Regions from separate parts of the Ruegeria sp. BHSC276 genome, predicted to be linked through region 1. Evidence: riboswitches for the same ligand, from Rfam matches in the RefSeq annotation. Region 1 holds a riboswitch; the other holds the start of a gene.
The links. Region 1 has a riboswitch for cobalamin ahead of AC2FMD_RS04695 (CbtB domain-containing protein). Riboswitches for the same ligand answer to the same signal wherever they lie in the genome.
Positions count from the first base shown of each region.

Region 1 (7,903 bases):
ATGATCGACTCCGGGTCAACAACGATTCAACTGGCCCGCGCTCTGGCGTTGCAGGGGCGGTCTTGTACGGTGATCACGAACTCGATTCCGGTCGCCGCAGCGCTGGGTGACAGCGCGGCCGACGTGATCCTCTGTCCGGGGGAATTCCTGCCGGCTGAATCGGCCGTGATCGGCGCCGATACGCTCGAGTATCTCTCGCGGTTCAATGTCGATCGCTGCCTGATCGGCGCGACGGGCCTGACCGACGAGGGGGTGTCAGAGGCGATCAGCGGCTTTGCGGCGATCAAGAGGACGATGCTGCAGCGCGCGGCCAACAGGCACCTGCTGATCGATGCACAGAAATTCGGCTGCAAGGGTTTGGTCCGCGCCGGCGCGCTGGCCGATTTGGACAGCGTCGTGGTCGATACCGCGCCGACGGGGCCGCTGCGCGCGGCGCTCGACGCTGCAAACGTCGAAATCGTGTTGGCGGACTTTGGCTGAAACCGGCAAGCTCTGGTCCAAGAAGGGCAGCACAGAGCCACGCCAAACTTCCGTTGTCCAACTTTGCGCCCAGTTCAGTGTGATCGTCAGGGCGATGGCCGCACATACGCCCGATCAAGGCAGTTCCTGATCATGCTTCGAACGGGTCGTCCGCGTCCAGGACGGCTTGGGTATCCGCCCCAAAGGTCGGAGGTGCCGTTCGATAGGTCACGGGCGTGCGGGACAGCTTCAGCGGGTTTCCGATCAGATTGACGGGGGCGGAGCCGGCCTGCATGTCGATCTGCATCTGCCGCGCGGCCACCTGGTCCGAGGCAAAGACCTGATCCAGTGTCTGAACCGGGCCGACCGGCACTTTCAGCGCCTCGAGGCCATCGATGATGGCCTTGGTGTCCAGCCGCTGCAGCGCGGGCCGCAGAACCGCGTTCAGGGCATCGCGGTGTTCCAGCCGGGCCGGGTTGGTGGCGAACCGCGCATCGTCGGGTAGGTGATCGAGGTTCAGAAAGCCGCAGAAGCGCCGGAACTGGCTGTCATTTCCCACGGCCAGAATGACGTGGCCGTCGGCGGTTTCATAAACATCGTAGGGCACGATGTTGGGGTGCCCATTGCCGCGCCGCTGTGGAACCTGGCCCGAGGTCAGATAATTCACGCCCTCGTTGATCAGCCATGCGATCTGGCTGTCGACCAGTGCGATGTCGATCTGCTGGCCTTCGCCGGTTTGATCCCGGTGGCGCAGCGCCGCCAGAATGCCGACGGTCGCGTACATGCCGCACATTACGTCGGCGATGCCCACGCCCACTTTCATCGGGGCTCCGTCCGGCTCGCCCGTCAGCGACATAATCCCACCATAGCCCTGCGCCATCAGGTCATAGCCAGGCTTGGCCGCGTTCGGGCCGGTCTGGCCGTAGCCCGAGATCGAACAGTAGATCAGCCCCGGAAAGTCGCGCGAGAGGGTTTCATGGTCCAGCCCGTATTTGGCCAGCCCGCCGGGTTTGAAGTTTTCTATGAAGATGTCGGCATGGGAAGCCAGCCGCCGGATCTGTTCCTGCCCCTCTGGCGTGGCGATATCGATGGCGACGGACTTCTTGTTGCGGTTCGCGGCCATGAAATAGGCGCTTAGGTCGGTCGGGTTGCCATCCGCATCGGTGACATAGGGCGGCCCCCACTGGCGGGTGTCGTCGCCACCGGTGGCCGGATTTTCCACCTTGATCACGCTAGCGCCTAGATCGCCCAGCAGCTGCGTACAGGTCGGGCCGGCCAGAATGCGCGACAGATCCAGAACCTTGACGCCCTTCAGCGGCCCTTCAGATGCGGCCATCATAGCCTCCGCGGTCGATCTCGGCGGCGATCACGGTGAACGTGTCGGCGGCCATCGCGGCCTTCAGCGCCGCCCGCAGTTCGGCGCGGTTGCGCACGGTGTGGCCGTTTCCGCCGAACGCCCGGCCCATCGCGGCATAGTCATGCCGGTCGAAATCGACGCCCCGGTTGCCCATCTGGCGCTGGCGTTGTTTCAATTCGATCAGTGCCAGGCTGGCATCGACAAAGACCAGAAAGATCGGGTTTCCGCCCATTTCTGCGGCGGTCGACAACTCACCGGCCACCATCAGGAAACCGGCATCGCCGGAAAAACTGATTACCGGTCGGTCTGGTTCGGCCAGTTTCAAGCCGATCGCCATTGGAACGGCGCAACCCATCGTGCACAGCGCCGACGACTGGATCAGGCCGCGCGCTTCGGAGCATTGCCACATCTGACTAAGGAGGATGCGGTGCGCGCCGCTGTCGGCGGTGGCCAGTGTTTCGGGGGGCAGGGTGTCGCGGGCCTCGGCGATCACGGCGGCGGCGCCCCAGTCGTCATCGGTCGGAAAGGCCGCAGCCAATGCGGCCTTGACCTGCGCCGGTTGGCCTTGGGGCCAAGTCGGTCGTGCAGGGTTGCCCTTGGCGATCGCCTCAAGCGTGGCGCCGGTATCGGCCACCAGGTTCAGCCCCGCCTGGTGCATGTAGTGGTCATTCGCCACGGCCGAGATGTCGATCACGCGTTTCTCGTCCGGGTCCCAGATCTCGCGCCAACCTGGGCGCATTTCGATCGGGTCGTAGCCCAGACACAGGATCAGGTCGGCCTGTTCGACCAGCGGCACAAGGAGCGTGTCGGCCAGGGGCGACAGGCCCGCACCGCCCAGGCACAGCGGGTGATCCTCGGGCACCACGCCCTTGGCCTTGTAGGTCGTGACGAACGGGATGCCGAAATGTTCCAGAAACGCCCGCACAACGCTGCGCGAGTCGTCATACAGCACGTCCAGCCCGATGATCGCCAGCGGACGCTCGGCCTCGGCCACCCAGCGGCGGGCCTTCTCGAGGCATGTCCCCTCGGGCGCGACGCGGGCGGCCCGGGTCAGCCGTCGGCGTTTGGTGACCGACACCCGGGTATCGGCGACGGAAATCGGCACGTCGATATGCACCGGTCCCGGTCGAGGCTGCGTGGCCAGCGACACGGCCTTGTCGGCGATGATGTCGGCGCCCATGGCCGTCAGGGTGAACGTGCCCTTGGTGATCGAGCGATAGACCTGCGCGTGATCCATGACCTGATGGGTATAGGTCAGCGCCTCGTCGGCATCGACGCAGCCGGTCAGCACGATCATCGGCACCCGATCCTGCAGCGCGTTGGCCACGACATTGATGCCGTTCATTGCCCCCGGCCCCAGAGTCGCCACCAGAATCGCTGGCGCGCCGTCGCGGTGGTGCACCGCCTCGGCCATGAAACCAGCGGAGTTTTCGTGCTTGGTCAGGTGAAAGGTGATCCCGGCCTGTTCCAGTGCATCGACCAGTGTCAACACCTCGCCTCCGGGCATGCCGAAGGCGTGGCGGCACCCGGCCTCGTACAGCCGTTGCGCCAGAAGGTCCGCAGCGCGGGGGGACAGGTCCTGCATCGAACAAGCTCCGTAAGTTCCGTTGCGCAGCAGATTGCGGAGGTTCCGGGCCGGCGCAAGCCGCATCACGTCAGTGTGACTAATTGACAGCCATCTCGGCGATGGCGGCGAACTTGGCGTCCAACTCTGCGGCGATCGCGGTCAGGGCGCCGGTGCCATCGGTGTAAGGGGTAAAGACCAGGCTGGGCGTCTTGTAGGACAGCGTAGCGGTTCCGTCCTCGTTTTCCGTGACATAGAGGCGGATCGGCGCCTCGATCATCGCGGGCACCGATTGTTCCAGAACCCGCACCGCATAGTCGTTGTTGAAGACGCCGATCACCCGGTTGCCCGGAATGGTGATGCCGCGCGCGGCGGCGGCCTTGGTCGGCCCGGCCTGGGTGACCACGGCCATCCCGTTTGCCTTGACCGCTGCGATCGTGTCGGCCACCAGCGCGTCATGGGCCTTGGCCGACGGGTGGACGGCCCAACCCGGCCGGGGTTCGATATCGGCCGCCAGCGCGGGAAGCGCCTGCAGGCCGAGGAAAAACACAAGATGTTTCATCGCGGGCTCTCCAAGTCGTGGTTGGCTCGAGTCTTGCCGAAATCACGGGCGCGTACAGTCACAATATCGTGGGTGGCGGGCTTGCGCCGGGGTTGCGAAACCCGCACAAGCGACAGTGTGAAACGAAAAAGGCAGGCGAGGGGCATGCGTGTTTTGATCTGCAGCAGCTGCGCGGGCGAGCGCGACCAGCCGGCCGAGCGACAGGCCGTATTGGACGCCCTGCGCGCTGCGGGACTGGACGGGCAGGTCGAGATCGCCGAGCACGCCTGTTTCAGTGGCTGCAATGAACCGACCGTGGTGGCGATTCAGGGGGAAAGCTTGGCGTCTTACGTGTTTTCGGGGATCGATCCGGTTGCCGATGCCGATGACATTGCGGCGACCTGCCGGACCATTCTGAACAGCCCGAATGGCTGGATCGAGGACGCCCGGCCGTGCGGGCGGCTTCGCTTGTGTCTGCGGGCGCGGATCCCTGCGCTTCAGTCCACCTGAACCGTGACCGAGGCGCTGACAGGCACCCCATCCACGGCGAGCGGGCTGTGGCTGTTGGCGTTCAGCGAGACCTCAATGGTGGCTTCGCCCTTGGGCAGGTCCGGAAGGTGCATCCAGTCGCCATAAAGCCGCGCTAGCTTGACGCCGTTCACATAGACATGCGCATGGCCTTCTCCAGGCCTGTCCGCCAAAGAGGCGTTCTCCGGAGAGAAGTGGAAGTTCTTTGGCACCACATGCAGGTTCCAACCCGCCATCGGGTCAGGGGTGACGGCGATCTCCAGCCCCGGCGCATCCGGTCCGGCGGGCAGGTTGATGGCGGTGCTGTGATCATGGGCCGTGGCCTCGACGTGATGGCCGCCGTGTTGAGCGGGGTCGGTATGGTCGTGACCGTCGAAGGTGACGCCGTTGGCTGCGGCCAGCACGAACCCGGCGCCCCCGCCAAAGACCAGACCGATCGCAAATAGTGCAAGCGAGCGTGTCATCTTGTTTCCTTCAAAAGCAGATGATCCGCCAGTTGGTCGCCGGCGGATCGTGGGATTTCGGGGATCAGGCCGCGGCTTCGACGCGCTTGCCCTCGCTTTGCCAGAAATACCCGGCAAAAGCACCCAGCAGCACCCAGGCCGCAAGACCCACGCCGAAGGCGCGCGCGGCGAACAGGGCCCCGATCTCGGTCGGAACCGGCCCGGTGAACACGTCGGGTTCCGGCGTGCCGATCAGGTGCGGGGCCATCAGCAGCACGGCCGCGACCAGATAGCTGACGATGTTGCCACCAAAGGCGATCAGCCACAGCGCCACCACGGCAGCCGCGACGGTTGCCCACCACCAGATTTGCCGCGCGAACACATCGGCTGCGGCTACGCCCGGAACCTCGGGGGCCAGGGTGAAACCCGGCGCCAGATGAAAGGCGATGAAACCGGCCAGGCCCCACAACACGCCCGTGCGCCCGTCAACCGGGTGGCCCAGCGCCTCGGCCAGCGACATCAGGGCGACCAAAACCAGCGCATAGCCGGTATAGGTCAGCATGGTGAACACCACGCTCAGCCCGTCGCGGGTCAGGTCCGAGAACATGCTCGGCAGCTCGGGATGGGCCGACACGGCCTCGGCCCCGAAATGCACCAACTCCCCGGATTCATAGAGTTCAGCGTGCAGCAACACGGGCTGCACGAATAGCAACTGCAGCAGGGCGACGATCAACCCGGCTGCGGCACCAGCGAACAACGCGCTGGTCAGAATGCGGCTGAACATTGGTTTAGTGGCAGGGGAAGCCGGTAGCGTGGCGCACGTCATGGGCGGCGTCATGCAGCGCCGATGCCTGAACGTGACCGGCCACGGTAATGATCCCCAGGCCCAAGGCCGCCGCGAACACTGCCGAAAGCATGCCGGCGCGTACCGTTGATGCGGTTTGCGTTTGTGTCGTCATTTTCTGTCCTCCTGTGCCGCCGCACCCGACGGCCGGTGTTTCATTGTTCGCCTGGCAGGTCTCCTGGCTTGCGGGTCAGCGCCTCTGTTCGCCTTCCCCCCGAACGGATCGGGAGTGGCTGGTTGAACAGGGCTCACCGCTTACAGTCGCGGGGGCGGCTTTGGATTTGACCTGCGCGCAGGCCGCACCAAATTCCCTCTTAGCATCCGGATGTCTCCGGCAGGACCAGACCCGTCCATTTAGACGTGAATGCCGCTATGGCGCAATCGCCATTTGCGACCTTTCGCGTCAAATCCCGCGCTTTTTGAGGACATAGATATCCATGATCCACCCGTGCCGGGCGCGGGCTTCGGCGCGCGTGCGCAGAATCTCGTCGGCCACATCGGCCAGTGGACCCTTGATCAGGATCTGCTCGGGCATACCCACGTAAGCCCCCCACCAGATGTCAAAATCGGCCATGTTCAGCGTCTGGAACGAACACGCGCCATCCAGCATCACCGCAACCGTGTGCGCGTCTCTGGGCCAGCCCTCGTCGCGGATGCGCCGGCCGGTGGTGACCAGATAAGGCGCGCCGATCTCGTTGATGGGCATGGCATGGGCCGCCGTCAGCGCCTGCAGCGCCGTGATGCCTGGGATCACGGTGGTGTTTGGCTGCGGGTCCAGCCGCGCCGCGATTCGCAGCGAACTGTCATAGAGCGACGGGTCGCCCCAGATCAGCAGGGCGACGGTGCGTGCCTCGGGGTGCCGAGCCATCGCCTCCTGCCAGCGCAGGGCGATTGCGTCGTGCCATTCATCCACGCCGCGCAGGTAGCCGTCCTGTGACCGGCGCTCGGGGATGTCGAAATAGGCAATTTGGGGCGGTATGTCGGTGACCTTGCGGATGATTTCCTCGCGTACCCCCGCCAGATCGGCCTTGTTGACGCCCTTACGCGGGATCAGGATCAGATCGGCGGCGCGGATCGCCTGCGCGCCCTGAAGCGTCACATGATCGGGGTTGCCGGTGCCGATCCCGACCAAGACCAGATCAATCATCGTCGCTCTCCGCCAGCGGACCATAGAGGATCAGCGCCGGCGCGGTACCGATCTCGGAGTTTAGGCGCTCGGCCAGGGCGCCGACGGTGGACCGGTGCAGCGATTGCTGAGGCGTCGAAACCGATTCTGCCATCAGCGCAGGGGTGTCCAGCGGCAGCCCATGCGTGTGCAGAACCCGTGCCAGCAGGGGAAAGGTGCGCTTGCCCATGAACACCACCGTCGTCGCGCTCGGGTCGGCCAGCGCGGGCAGGTTCAGGTCCTCGGGCAGCTTGCCGCTGACATCGTGGCCGGTGACGAATTGCACCCGCCGCGCGGTCAGGCGCCGGGTCAGCGGGATGCCTGCCGCGGCAGCCGCGGCAATCGCCGAGGGGATGCCCGGAATGATCTCGTATGCGATCCCGGCGGCGCGCAGGGCCACCAGTTCCTCTTCGAGCCGCCCGAACAGGCCGCCATCGCCCGATTTCAGCCGCACGATTCGTTGGCCGGTCTGGGCGTACTCCACCAGTAGGCGGCTGACGTGGTCCTGCTTGGGCGAGGGCCGCCCGGCGCGCTTACCCACGCCCACAAGGTCGGCCTCTTTGCGCGCATGGCTCAGGATCGGCCCGCTGCTGAGATCGTCGAACAGCACCGCGTCGGCCTTTTGCAGCCGGTCCACGGCTTTGAGGGTCAACAACTCTGGGTCGCCGGGACCGGACCCGATGAAGGAAACGAAACCGTTCATGCGCTGGCCTCTGCGATCAGATGGAAGAACGTACCGGTGACATGCCCGCGGCGCGATCCGGTCTGTGGGCCTTCGGCGCCTTCGGCGTCAAAAACCCGTGCCAGGGGCGCATCGGGCTGCTCGACGATCGAAGAATAGTGGAACTCGTGCCCCCGCAGCGCGGTTCCAGCAGAGAATCCGGGCATGTCGGCCAGCAACTCGGCCCGGCGATAGCCCAGGTTGAATTTGCGCTTTTCGTACGAAGTGACCAGGCCCAGCAGCCCGGCCATCCGGTGGCGGGTGCCGTCCTTGTCGATCAG
Region 1 covers NZ_JBXWRP010000003.1:209,774-217,676, forward strand. The annotation lists gene AC2FMD_RS04660 (DeoR/GlpR family DNA-binding transcription regulator) at 1-480, shown strand, start outside; gene AC2FMD_RS04665 (CaiB/BaiF CoA transferase family protein) at 611-1,795, opposite strand; gene AC2FMD_RS04670 (thiamine pyrophosphate-binding protein) at 1,782-3,401, opposite strand; gene AC2FMD_RS04675 (DUF302 domain-containing protein) at 3,481-3,942, opposite strand; gene AC2FMD_RS04680 (DUF1636 family protein) at 4,087-4,431, shown strand; gene AC2FMD_RS04685 (hypothetical protein) at 4,419-4,913, opposite strand; gene AC2FMD_RS04690 (CbtA family protein) at 4,978-5,676, opposite strand; gene AC2FMD_RS04695 (CbtB domain-containing protein) at 5,681-5,851, opposite strand; cobalamin riboswitch at 5,888-6,096, opposite strand; gene cobF (precorrin-6A synthase (deacetylating)) at 6,140-6,883, opposite strand; gene cobA (uroporphyrinogen-III C-methyltransferase) at 6,876-7,604, opposite strand; gene AC2FMD_RS04710 (cobyrinic acid a,c-diamide synthase CobB) at 7,601-7,903, opposite strand, start outside.

Region 2 (7,903 bases), on a different contig from region 1:
CAGCCCTGGGTCGTACTAACACGTCGGATGCGGGTTGGCGGCCAAGAGGTTCCGCTGCGCGTCGGCGTTTTTTCGATCCTGCCGCCGCAGACGGCCCGGTGGGAAGCGCACCATCTGGACGGGCAGGTCGAGGTCGCCGATTCGATTTCCACCGCCCGGACCTGCATTGCCGAACTGCGCGACCGCGGCTGTGACCTGGTGATTGCCCTTGCCCATTCCGGCCTTGGTGACGCCGAACCTGCCCCCATGTCCGAAAACGTGGTGATCCAGCTGGCGGCTCTGGCCGGCGTGGATGCCATCGTGGCCGGGCACACGCACATGCTGTTTCCCGCAGACGTCCCGGACCCGGTGGCCAGCATGGACCTGCAAAACGGTCTGATCCACGGCAAGCCCGTGGTCATGCCCGGAACCGCCGGAACGCATCTGGGCGTGATCGACCTGACGCTGGAGCGAGATGCAACAGGGTGGAAAATCGTCGCGAAATCCGGCCGACTCCGCTCTGTTCAGCCTGCGCAGCCGGATGCGGGGCCTGTGCCCGAAGACCCCGAGATGATGCAAGTGTTTCAGAACGGACACGCACGGACACGCCGCCGTGCGGCATCGCCGGTCGGGCGGACGGAACAGGCCATGCACAGCTATTTCACTTTCTGCGGGCTGGATCGCGGCCTGACCTTGGTCGCCGCGGCCCAGGCCGCAGCGCTGCGGCCGGTTCTGAAAGAGTCGAAGTTGGAAAACCTTCCGCTGCTGTCGAGCGTAGCACCCTCCAAATTCGGGGGTCGGGCCGGGCCACGCCATTTCACCGATGTTCCGCGGGGCGACGTGTTCCTGCGCCACGTGTCGGATCTGCATGTGTTTCCCAATGAGTTGCGCGCGGTCGTCGTTACCGGTGCGCAGTTGCGGGATTGGCTGGAAATGTCGACAGCAGTCTACCGGCAAATCGACGGCGCCCGCGAAGCAGACCTGATAGACCCGCAGGCGACCGGGCACAATTTTGACGTTCTGCACGGGGTGACCTACAAAATCGATCCGTCATGCCCGCCGCGTTTCGACCTTGGCGGACACCGGACCGGTAACGAGAATGGGCGGATACGAAACCTTTGCCATCACGGCACCCCGGTCACGCCGGAACAGGCCTATGTCGTGGCCGTCAACAACTATCGGGCCAATGGCGGTGGCAATTTCCCGATCCTGCGGCAAAGTCCGGCGATCCAGATGCCGCGCATGAATATCCGCGCGATCGTCCGGGATTACCTGTCCGGAGCGCTGGAACGCGATCCGCTCGAAGATGCTCCGGCCAGCTTTTCCCTGACCGGTTTCCACGGGCGTGCGGCCGTGCTGCGCACCGGACCGGGCGCCGAGAAATACCTGGATGAACTGGCCGCTTTCAGCCCCGAGCCGCTTGGGTTGGACGACCAGGGCTTTCTCCGGATTCGGCTGTGGCCGTGACGGGTTGCCAAGCGCCTGCGTGATGCCTATATCGGCGGTCGAGAGGTTGGCGCGGGCAAGCGCCTCGCCAACCTGGTCAGGTCCGGAAGGAAGCAGCCACAACGAGCCCCGCTTGGGTCGCTGTCCAACCTCTCACTTGATGCCGTCACGGCACACTGTTTTCCGATCATTCCCTGATGCAGGACCGCCGGACTGGTCGTCAGGCAACCAGCCGCGGCCAGATTGCGCGGCTGCGCCGAGCGAAGGCGCCGATATGGCCGACCTCGCGCAGGCCGAAGGCGGCCGGGGCCAATAGATGGCGCCGCGCCGCAGGCCCGTACAGCTCGGCCAGCCGCCAGACCGCCGGCGGCGGAACCGTCTGATCATCCTCCAGGGCGATGACGTCCACCGGGGTCGTCATTCGGCCCCAATCGGCCGGCGGAAGCGTGTCGCCCAGTTCCGGCAGATAGCTGTCGGGTGACGTACACCACTTCCGCCACTGCCAATAGACCCCGGATGGCAGGTCGGAGCCGAACCCAAGCATCCGCCCCGGCAGATAGCCCAGCAGACGCACCAGAGGCGGCACATGACCATACCAGAACAGGCTCGCCAACCCTTTGTAGGGCCAGGGATGATCGGCCAGGGTCACCAGCCCCGAACACACGCAGATCATCCGGTCGATCCGGTCGATCCCGGGCTGAAGCGGCCCCAGCATCCCGCCAACCGAATGACCGATGACCCAAAGCTTGGCATCGGGATAGCGCCGCCGCATCTCGGCCTGCGCCGCCGGCATGTCCTTCAGCGCCCAATCGGCCATCGTGGCATCCGAGTCTTTCAGGCGCCGTTTCAGAGATGTCCCGAAATCGCGATAGTCATAGGTCAGGCAGGCCATGCCCCGTTCAGCGGCCAGCCACCGCGCGAAATGCTGGTAGTAGCCCCGCGGCACGCCGGTTGCCCCGTTCAGTACGACCGCGATTTCCGGCCTGGCCATCGGTGCATAGAGCCGCGCCGACAGGTTTGCCTCGCCCGCCGAAAACTCGAAATCCTCGACTTTCACGGTCTGCTGCGAATCCAACATCCATGCCTCCAAGCGCTCTGGACCGATTGGTCTAATCATTTCATCTGGACCGATCGGTCCAGCCCTGTCAAGATGCGTGCAAGATGACCCGACGTCCGCAAAACACCCGCGATCGCCTGACCCAGACCGCCGCCCGGCTGTTCCAGCGCTCGGGCTACAACGGTGTCGGCCTGACCGAGATCCTGACCGAGGCCCGGGCGCCCAAAGGCTCGCTGTACCACCATTTTCCAAAGGGAAAGCAGGATCTTGCCCTGGCTGCGGCCAGCTGGGCTTCGGACGGGATGCGCGACATGATCGCGGCGGCGTTCAACGACGCGCAGGATTTCCGCGCAGGGGTCACCACCCTTTGCCACAAGATCGCGAAACTGTTCGACACCTCGCCGCAATGGGAGACCTGCCCGATCGCCGCCACCCTGTTCGAAAGCCCCGACAACCGGGCCTTCCGCGACCATGCCGACCGGCTGTACGAAAGCTGGATCGACGAGGTGCGCGGCCACGCGGAACGGTTCGGCGTCGCGCATCCTGACATGGCGGCCGACACCCTGTTCATCATGATGCAGGGCGGCTGGCAACTGGCGCGCGCGCGTCGGGATTCGAATGTGCTGCGCCGGTTGCCCGAGCATGTCCCGTGGGACCGGTTCCAGCCGCGCGACTGAATGCGGCTTGACTCGGCCCGACCCTGACCGCTAGCGATTGGGTGATGGTTCCCGCGCCTTCGGCCGGGATGAAAAGGGAACACGGTGCGGCCCCCCCCGGGACAATCGGAACGGGCCAATGCCGGGACTGCCCCCGCAACTGTAGGCGGAGAGCGATGCCGAGATACCACTGACCGCAAGGTTGGGAAGGTCGGCAAAGCAACGACCCGCAAGTCAGGAGACCTGCCATCAAACGTGAAACCGAAACTCGGACGGGGTGTCCGGGCAGGGTCTGGCCGTGAAATCGGCTGTCCGCCCCGGTCCGCCCCGCCCAGCGCGCGGAGGGCGCATCATGATCTGGAAGACCAACACGCACGAATTTTCCGCAACCGTCTGCCAACGCACGGGCAGGACCTGCCCGGCGCTGGCGCATCTGGCCCGGTCGGTCGCGCAGGCGGTCGCGGCGGCCGACGCGGCAACCTCGCCCCATTTCCGGGTGGAAGGCAGCAGCGAACTGACCCATTGCACGCCGGGCTGCATGGCCCGCTTTGACGCTCGCGCCGACCTGATCCGGGTGTATTGCGGCGCACGCGCAGGGGCAGATACGCAAAGCCTGGACGCCTATGCCGACCTGATGTTCAATGATCAGGCCGATGCCTGCCCCGCGCAGGGGCTGGACACGTCACCCTGCGCGATGCTGCAGGCGGTTGCGCTGGAACCCGCCACCCTGGCGGAACACGCCTTGCCGGCAGTCATCTGACGGTCAGTCCGGGGTAGCAACCCGAGCCGGCGCCGCGGCCCAGAGCAACTGCGCCTCGGTTTCCACGGCGCAGGGGCGAACGGCCCGCAGGCGTTTGAGCGCCGGTTCCGGGGCTTCGCCACATTCGATCATCAGGCGCAGAACGGCCATGCCGGATCGTCCACAGCCCCCCCGGCAATGCACCAGAACTCGCCCGCCGCCGCTCAGCGCATGGCGGGCGGCGGCGCTGACTGGCGGCCACTGGCCGTCAAAGTCATCCCCCGGCGCCGAAAAATCGGCGACCGGCATATGCGCCCAGCGGCTAGCACGCCCTTGGATGTCCGATCCGAAATCTCCCGCCCCCACGGCGACCATCTCGGCCAGGGTCGTCATCGAGATCACAAGACCCGGCGCCCAGCCCCCGATCAGGTCCAGGTCGCCGCGGTAGTCGCCGCCTCCGCCGGGTATCGAGGTCAGGGCAAGCGAACCGCCCCCGACCTGCAGGGCATGAACAACCAGATTGGACATCGAAACCACCCCTCGGGAAACGCATCACTGAAACTATTGGTCCAGTATGGCCCAACCAGCGCCACCGCCAAAGCGAAAAACCTGCACCGGCGCTGTGGACGCGGGGCACCGGGAACTCTACCCTGCATCGTCAGTACGAATCCGTCAGAGCAGACATGACCACACAGTCCAGCCCCGCCTATCAGGTTCTCGCCCGAAAATACCGCCCGGAAACCTTTGCCGACCTGGTCGGTCAGGATGCCATGGTGCGCACGCTGAAAAACGCGTTCGAAGCGGACCGGATCGCGCAGGCCTTCATCATGACCGGCATCCGTGGCACCGGCAAGACAACCACGGCCCGGATCATCGCCAAGGGCATGAACTGTATCGGCCCCGACGGCAATGGCGGACCAACGACCGAACCCTGCGGCCAGTGCGAGCATTGCGTGGCCATCATGGAAGGTCGCCATGTGGACGTGCTGGAAATGGACGCCGCCAGCCGCACCGGCGTGAACGACATCCGCGAGATCATCGACAGCGTGCGCTATCGCGCCGCCAGCGCGCGGTACAAGATCTATATCATCGACGAAGTCCACATGCTGTCGACCAGCGCCTTCAACGCGCTGCTGAAAACGCTGGAAGAGCCACCCGGGCATGTGAAGTTCATCTTTGCCACGACAGAGATCCGCAAGGTTCCGGTCACCGTGCTGTCGCGCTGCCAACGGTTCGACCTGCGTCGGATCGAGCCCGAAGTGATGATCGGCATGCTGCGCAAGATCGCCACCGCCGAGGGCGCGGAAATCTCGGATGACGCGCTGGCCTTGATCACCCGCGCCGCCGAAGGCTCGGCCCGGGATGCGACCTCGCTGCTGGATCAGGCGATCAGCCATGGCGCCGGCGAAACCACCGCCGATCAGGTGCGCGCGATGCTGGGGCTGGCCGACCGGGGCCGCGTTCTTGACCTGATGGACATGATCCTGCGTGGCGATGCGGCCGGGGCCCTGACCGAACTGGGCGCGCAATATGCCGAGGGCGCCGACCCGCTGGCGGTGCTGCACGATCTGGCCGAAATCACCCATTGGGTCTCGGTGGTGAAGATCACCCCTGACGCGGCAGAAGATCCGACCGTCTCACCCGATGAGCGCACCCGCGGACAGCAGATGGCCGAGGCGTTGCCGATGCGTGTGCTGACCCGGATGTGGCAGATGCTGCTGAAGGCGCTCGAAGAAGTCTCGGCCGCCCCCAACGCCATGATGGCCGCGGAAATGGCGGTGATCCGTCTGACCCATGTGGCCGATCTGCCCAGCCCGGAAGAGTTGATCAAGCGCCTTCAGGACAGCCCTCCGCCGCCCGTCGGCGGGCCGGGGGGCGGCGTTCCGGTCGCCGGAAACAGCGCCCCGCCCGTGACCGCGACGGCCTCGGCCCATGCGCCGGCCCCGCGTGGCGTGGGCGGCGCGCCGACGGCGGCGTTGGCCCAGGACGTGCAGACCGCGCTGGCGCGTTATCCAACTTTTGAGCATGTGGTCGAACTGATCCGCGCCAACCGCGACGTAAAACTGCTGGTCGAGGTCGAAAACGGCGTCCGCCTCGTCTCGTACCAGCCGGGACGGATCGAATTCACGCCCACCGAAAAGGCCCCCACCGACCTGGCCGCGCGGCTCGGGTCCGCGCTGCAGCGCTGGACCGGCAATCGCTGGGCGGTCTCGATCGTCTCGGACGGGGACGCGCCCACCATCGCCGAACTGCGCGACGCGGCCGAGCTGGCGCTGAAGGCCAAGGCCGAAGAACACCCTTTGGTTCAGGCGGTTCTGACACAATTCCCCAAGGCCCGCATCACCCGGATCGAAACCCCTCAGGACCGCGCGGCCAAGGTCGAAACCGAAGCCCTGCCCGAGGTCGAGGACGAATGGGATCCATTCGAGGAAGACTAATCACCCGCGCAGAAGGCGCGCTGCCCTTGTGAAGGACGCAAACGGCCCGTATTTAGGCCGCAATTCGAATGACAGGAGACATACAGATGCTCAAAGGACTCGGCGGTCTGGGCGACATGGCCAAGATGATGAAATCCGCGCAGGAACTGCAGACCAAGATGGCGCAGATGCAGGAAGATCTGAACACCATCATGGTCGTCGGCGAATCCGGCGCGGGCTTGGTCAAGGCCACGGCCTCGGCCAAGGGCGAGCTGAAAGGTCTGGACATCGACCCGTCGATCTTCAACAGCGACGACAAAGAAGTGGTCGAGGACCTGATCCTGGCCGCCATCAAGGATGCGCAGACCAAGGCGGCCGAGCGGTCGCAGGAAGAAATGACCAAGCTGACCGAAAGCATGGGTCTGCCGGCGGACATCAAGCTGCCGTTCTAATCTTCGCCCCTCAAACCCCCGCCGCCAAAGCCACGCAGGAGAGGCCATGAGTTCGAACAGTGACATCGACGCCCTGATCGACCTGATGGCCAAGCTGCCGGGGCTGGGGCCGCGCTCGGCCCGGCGGGCGGTGCTGCACCTGATCCGCAAACGCGCCTTACTGCTTAAGCCTTTGTCGGACTCCATGCAGCAGGTCGCCGCCACCGCGCGCGAATGCCTGAACTGCGGCAACGTGGGCACCACCGACATCTGCGACATCTGCAATTCCGAAGACCGCGCCACCGGAGAGCTGTGCGTGGTCGAAGACGTGGCCGACCTGTGGGCGATGGAACGCGCAGGGGTATTCAAAGGCCGCTACCATGTGCTGGGCGGAACGCTCTCGGCACTGGACGGCGTCGGCCCGGATGACCTGCGCATCCCCCGCCTGCGCGACCGGGTGACTGCCGAAAACATCACCGAAGTGATCCTGGCCCTGAACGCCACCGTCGACGGGCAGACCACGGCCCATTACATCGCAGATCAGCTGGAAGGACAGGTCCGCCTGACCTCGCTGGCGCAGGGCGTGCCGATCGGGGGCGAGTTGGATTATCTGGATGACGGGACAATCACCGCAGCGCTGCGGGCGCGGAAGGAACTGTAAGGCTTCGAAATCCGTGCACTTTCTTCGTGGGCGATGACCCGACGTTACGTCATCTGGATTTTCATCCATCATCCCACTAGACGACCGGTCTGTTAACTGCCATCTCGTGACCCATGAGCACGCAACGCAAGGATACCCGGAAACAGATTCTGGCCGTGGGCCGCCGGCTGACCGCCGAGCGTGGGTTTGTCGGCGTCGGCCTGAGCGACCTGCTGAAAGAGGCCGGAGTTCCCAAGGGCTCGTTCTACCATTACTTCGCCTCGAAAGAGGATTATGGCTGCGCGCTTCTAGAAAGTTTTGCCGACGATTACCGACAAGGGCTGGCGGACACGCTGAACAACCCCTCGCTGAACGCGCATGATCGATTCCTTGCCTATTTCCAGGGCTGGATCCGCAAACAGACCGGGCAAAACCCCGAAGAGCGCTGCCTGGTCGTCAAGCTTGCGGCCGAGGTTTCGGACCTGTCAGACAGCATGAGCGGTGTTCTGCAAAACGCCGTGGACGGCATCGTCGAGGC
Region 2 covers NZ_JBXWRP010000007.1:45,434-53,336, forward strand. The annotation lists gene AC2FMD_RS12685 (bifunctional 2',3'-cyclic-nucleotide 2'-phosphodiesterase/3'-nucleotidase) at 1-1,446, shown strand, start outside; RNA gene ffs (signal recognition particle sRNA small type) at 1,487-1,583, shown strand; gene AC2FMD_RS12695 (alpha/beta hydrolase family protein) at 1,646-2,503, opposite strand; gene AC2FMD_RS12700 (TetR/AcrR family transcriptional regulator) at 2,587-3,159, shown strand; cobalamin riboswitch at 3,188-3,403, shown strand; gene AC2FMD_RS12705 (hypothetical protein) at 3,491-3,898, shown strand; gene AC2FMD_RS12710 (protein-tyrosine phosphatase family protein) at 3,902-4,405, opposite strand; gene AC2FMD_RS12715 (DNA polymerase III subunit gamma/tau) at 4,561-6,315, shown strand; gene AC2FMD_RS12720 (YbaB/EbfC family nucleoid-associated protein) at 6,402-6,746, shown strand; gene recR (recombination mediator RecR) at 6,793-7,386, shown strand; gene AC2FMD_RS12730 (TetR/AcrR family transcriptional regulator) at 7,500-7,903, shown strand, end outside.
Region 2: another riboswitch for cobalamin. It lies ahead of AC2FMD_RS12705 (hypothetical protein); the one in region 1 lies ahead of AC2FMD_RS04695 (CbtB domain-containing protein).